Regions from separate parts of the Ruminococcus sp. BSD2780120874_150323_B10 genome, predicted to be linked through region 1. Evidence: a T-box and tRNA genes for the amino acid it is inferred to sense, from the RefSeq annotation. Region 1 holds a T-box; the other holds one or more tRNA genes.

Evidence for each region. A T-box is a leader RNA that pairs with one kind of tRNA and senses whether it is charged. The one in region 1 lies ahead of pheS (phenylalanine--tRNA ligase subunit alpha), so its partner is inferred to be a tRNA-Phe.
Region 2: it encodes a tRNA-Phe, which carries the amino acid that the T-box ahead of pheS (phenylalanine--tRNA ligase subunit alpha) is inferred to sense. The anticodon was not compared.

The regions. Positions count from the first base shown of each region.
Region 1 is NZ_JADNHD010000014.1:20,994-23,446, forward strand. Features, by position in the region: gene pheT (phenylalanine--tRNA ligase subunit beta) at 1-312, opposite strand, end outside; gene pheS (phenylalanine--tRNA ligase subunit alpha) at 327-1,379, opposite strand; T-box leader at 1,421-1,638, opposite strand; gene I2E21_RS09415 (hypothetical protein) at 1,744-2,280, shown strand; gene I2E21_RS09420 (NAD(P)H-hydrate dehydratase) at 2,284-2,453, shown strand, end outside.
Region 2 is NZ_JADNHD010000007.1:85,720-88,172, reverse strand. Features, by position in the region: gene I2E21_RS06190 (nucleotidyltransferase family protein) at 1-533, shown strand, start outside; tRNA gene I2E21_RS06185 (tRNA-Gly) at 1,079-1,154, opposite strand; tRNA gene I2E21_RS06180 (tRNA-Phe) at 1,160-1,235, opposite strand; tRNA gene I2E21_RS06175 (tRNA-Asp) at 1,243-1,319, opposite strand; tRNA gene I2E21_RS06170 (tRNA-Val) at 1,325-1,400, opposite strand; tRNA gene I2E21_RS06165 (tRNA-Gly) at 1,507-1,582, opposite strand; tRNA gene I2E21_RS06160 (tRNA-Phe) at 1,589-1,664, opposite strand; tRNA gene I2E21_RS06155 (tRNA-Asp) at 1,671-1,747, opposite strand; tRNA gene I2E21_RS06150 (tRNA-Val) at 1,751-1,826, opposite strand; gene hslO (Hsp33 family molecular chaperone HslO) at 1,973-2,453, opposite strand, start outside.

The DNA.
Region 1 (2,453 bases):
AATTTCACCGAGTTTAGCGCCAACCTTTGCAAAAGCGGTTTTCATACCTACTCTTACATTCGGTGCACCGCAAACTACATCAACAAGTTCGCTTTCACCTGCGTCAACCTTGAGTAAGTGCAGTTTCTTAGAATCAGGATGATTTTCAATTGATTTAATTTCAGCTACAACAACACCGCTTAATTCTGAACCCTTGAAGAAAATTTCGTTTTCCACCTCGGCTGTAGAGAGAGAAAACTGATGTATAAGCTCAACCTTGTCAAGTCCCGATAAATCAACAAAGTCTGAAATCCAGTTCATTGATAAAAACATTACTATTCTCCCCCTTACTTATCGTCTGTAAACTGTGACAATGCCTTTAAGCTGCCACTGTTCAAATCTCTGATGTCTTTAATGCCGTACTTCATCATTGCAAGTCTTGTAAGGCCAAGACCAAACGCAAAGCCTGTGTATTCGTCCGGGTCAATACCGCCCTCACGAAGTACATTCGGATGAATCATACCGCATGGGCAAAGCTCAAGCCAACCGCTGTGCTTACATGAAGGACAACCCTCGCCACCGCAGATAAGACAACTGATATCAAGCTCAAATCCCGGTTCAACGAATGGGAAAAATCCGGGTCTTAATCGTACATTAATATCTTTTTGGAAAACTTCCGAAAGCATAGTTTTCATAAAGAAGATAAGGTTTGAAATCGAAATATTTTTGTCAACCATTACACCCTCCATCTGGAAGAATGTGTTTTCGTGACAAGCGTCGGTTGCCTCATTTCTGAAACATCTGCCCGGGAAAATTGCCTTAATCGGCACACCGTTTTCAATAAGGTTTTTACCGTATTTTTTAAGAATAGCGTTCTGTGCGGCAGAAGTCTGTGACTTCAAAAGCTGACCGTTATCAAGATAATAAGTATCCTGCATATCTCTTGCAGGGTGATGCTTAGGAATGTTAAGTGACTCAAAACATTCGTAATCGGTTACAATTTCAGAATAATCTTCTACAGTAAAGCCCATTGATTTAAAAATAGCCTCACACTGTCTTTGTACAAGTGTGATTGGATGATATGAGCCTTTTACAATATTTGACGGAGCGGTAATATCAAAAGGACGCATAGAGGCAATTTCTCTTTCTACCTCTTTCTTCTTAAGTTCTTCGATTTTCTGCTCAATCTTTTCGCTCGCCATAGCCTTAAGCTGGTTTACTTCAGAGCCAAAAGCCTTTTTCTCATCCGGAGAAAGATCTTTCATACCCTTTAAAAGTGCAGTAATACTGCCCTTTTTACCAAGATAAGCAACTCTGAGCTTGTCAAGCTCGACAAGATCGGAAATTTCTGAAACCTTGGCGTTGATTTCGCCCATAAGGCTTATGATTTTCTCGTTCATACATACCTCCGTAAAAATAAAAATCCCTGCGTAATCACTTACGCAGGGACGAATAATATCCGTGGTACCACCCTGATTTTTGCTTAAAGAAGCAAACACTTCCCGACCTGTAACGGAGTCAGCCGTTGAAACCTACTGTTATTTCAGTCTCACCACTCGGAAGTGAACTTCACGCAATTTCCGCCGCACAATGCTTTCAGCCTTGACATTGCTCTCTTTTCGGCATAAAAAACGCTACTCTCTTCGTCAGCGTGTTATCATTAGTATAATATCATTTTCTTTTTGATTTTGCAATAGTTTTATTGAAAAAAAACGCTTATTATGTTATTATACTATTAATCTACTTAAAAAAGGAGTAAAAAAATTGGAAATATTTAACGAACAGCTTGTAAAAAGAGTTAAAAAGCCAAAACAGCTTATCATTAAAATTTTATCGGTAGCATTGCTTATAACAATTCCCGCCCTTTGCATTGCGCTTGCATATCCGCTCCGCCTTGCTTACCTTATCTATGTGGCGTTTTTTATTTTCCTTATAGGAATATACATAGTTTGGTATGTTTTCAGTATTCAGCGTGTAGAATATGAATATTCGGTTTCAGGCGGAATTATTGAGGTTTCAAAGATTATTGCTCTAAGAAAAAGAAAAACAATGTGCAAACTGCAGATAAGCGACATTGAAATTCTTGACAAAGATGAAAAAGTAATTGATACAATGCGATTTGCTAAGCGCATTGAGGCTTGTGCCGATATTAATGACGAAAACAACTATTATGCTGTTTTTAATTCTGCGGCATACGGCAAAACTTTGCTTGTATTTGCGCCTAACGAGAAAATTCTCAATGCAATGAAAGGTCATCTTAAGAAAGACATTGTACTCAAGATTTTTTACAAAAGAGGCTAAATTATGAAAGAAACAGATAGATTGCTTTTTAACAAGGCTGTTTTTAACCGTCCCGATGACTCCAATAAAGGTACTCTCGGCAGTTTACTGTGCATTTGCGGCAGTTACGGAATGGCAGGCGCTGCAATTATGGCAGGTAAGGCAGCCTTAAGATGCGGAATCGGTTTATTGAA
Region 2 (2,453 bases), on a different contig from region 1:
TAAGAGAACAATTAAAGCAAGGCAAAAATATTGCGGAGTTTGCTCCTTTTGAACCGACAGAGCTTGCTCTGCCCGATAATTTGGAAACCGCCTTGCTGTATAAATTGCGCTCCATGTCTGTTCATCAGCTTGCCGATTTACCCGATGTAACCGAGGGACTTGAAAACAGAATTTACACGGCAGTGCACGAATATAATTCTGTTAATGAAATATTGTTTGCCGTAAAATCAAAGCGTTACACACTTGCAAGACTACGCAGAATTTTAATATGCGCACTTTTGAATATAACAAAAGAAATTCAAAACACCGAACCGTGCTATGCAAGAGTGCTCGGCTTTACAAATGACGGTGCAAAAATCCTGAAAAGCTGTACTCTCCCCGTTATAACCTCTGTAAAAAAAGGTTTGTCACTCGGAGGCAATACAGAAAAATTACTTAAAACAGAAATTTTCGCAACAGATGTTTTTTCACTCGCTGTAAATCCGCCTAAAAAGTGCGGAGCAGACTTCACAACGCCGATAATAAAAATATAAAATCAGTTACCGCAAAATAAATATCTGCTATAACATGCAAATTTTATTTTGTGGTAATATATATGTATGCAGTTAGTTTAGACTAACTTATATGTTGAAAAGAGGTAATTCTATGACAAAGAAAAAATCAATTATAATGCTCTTATGCGGTATTTTAGGTTGCATATGTTTCGGATGCGGCAACTGTCTTTTATAAAAGAAATGATTAACTTTTCATTATATATCGAATGGCTTTCTTGTTGCTATCGCACTTTTAAAGGCTAATGCCGTTGTGTTCAAGCCGCCAAACAGCGAGCTGTTTGGCTATCGTTAGATTGCATAAACGGAAAGTATTTGTGGGCTTTGCCCACACCCACGACCTTTGAAAAGGTCGACCAAACTTTTATAATTACCTGTCGAAAGAATTTGCTAAACAATAATTTATTATTGTTATGTCAACATTCAGAACAGAACCTTTATTTACCCCATAATGCGTAAGCATTACTTTTTTGCATACTTAATTTTCAAAAAGTAAAAGCACCTGTCTGCTGACAAGTGCTTTCTTTTGGAGCGGATGACGGGGCTCGAACCCGCTACCTCCACCTTGGCAAGGTGGCGCTCTACCAGATGAGCTACATCCGCATTTTTGGTGCCTCCGGACGGAATCGAACCATCGACACGGGGATTTTCAGTCCCCTGCTCTACCGACTGAGCTACAGAGGCAAAAAATTGGCGACCCGGAACGGGTTCGAACCGTCGACCTCTAGCGTGACAGGCTAGCGTTCTAACCAACTGAACTACCGGGCCAAATGTGGTGGGAACAATAGGACTCGAACCTATGACCCTCTGCTTGTAAGGCAGATGCTCTCCCAGCTGAGCTATGCTCCCATTTGGTAATTGTTGCCTTTGTTTCGGTCTGTAAAGACTCAAAAATACATATTAAATTATCAATTTGTTGAGAATAAAAAAGCACTTGACTTACAAGTGTTTTTATTGGAGCGGATGACGGGGCTCGAACCCGCTACCTCCACCTTGGCAAGGTGGCGCTCTACCAGATGAGCTACATCCGCATTTTTTGGTGCCTCCGGACGGAATCGAACCATCGACACGGGGATTTTCAGTCCCCTGCTCTACCGACTGAGCTACAGAGGCAAAATTTGGCGACCCGGAACGGGTTCGAACCGTCGACCTCTAGCGTGACAGGCTAGCGTTCTAACCAACTGAACTACCGGGCCAAATGGTGGGAACAATAGGACTCGAACCTATGACCCTCTGCTTGTAAGGCAGATGCTCTCCCAGCTGAGCTATGCTCCCATTGCCTTTGTCGCTTCGCTTTCGTTTGTCGTATCTCTTAGCGACAGGTATTATAATACACCATATCGGCTCAAATGTCAACACTTTTTTGAATTTTTTTCAAAAAAACTTTACAAAAGCAAAGCAACACGATATTTTACGACAATTTACTCTTTTGACTTTTTGTCTTTGGAAGTGTTATCCTTGGAATTTTTCTCTTTAATAATCTTCTCAAGGTCTTCTTTATTAAAGATATACTTCTTGTTACAGAAATGACAATTAGCCACTACTCTGCCGTTTTCATCAGGCATTGCACGAATTTCATCGTCGCTCATTGTACAGAAAAGTCTTTCGAGTTTTTCTCTTGAACAAGTGCAAACATACTTTACAGGGTACTCGTCAAGCACTTCCACCTCAAAGCCTGCAAGAGCGGTTTTGCATATATCAAGAATACTCATTCCCTTTGCAAGCATAGTTGTAACAGGCTCGAGAGTTTCGAGATTCTTTTCAAGTTTTTCAATTGTATCTTCAAAAGCACCCGGCAAAAGCTGAATAAGCAATCCGCCTGCGAGCATCACTTCGCCGTCCTCTTTATTAATAAGAACGCCAAGCGCACATACTGTGGGAATCTGCTCACTTGTTGCAAAA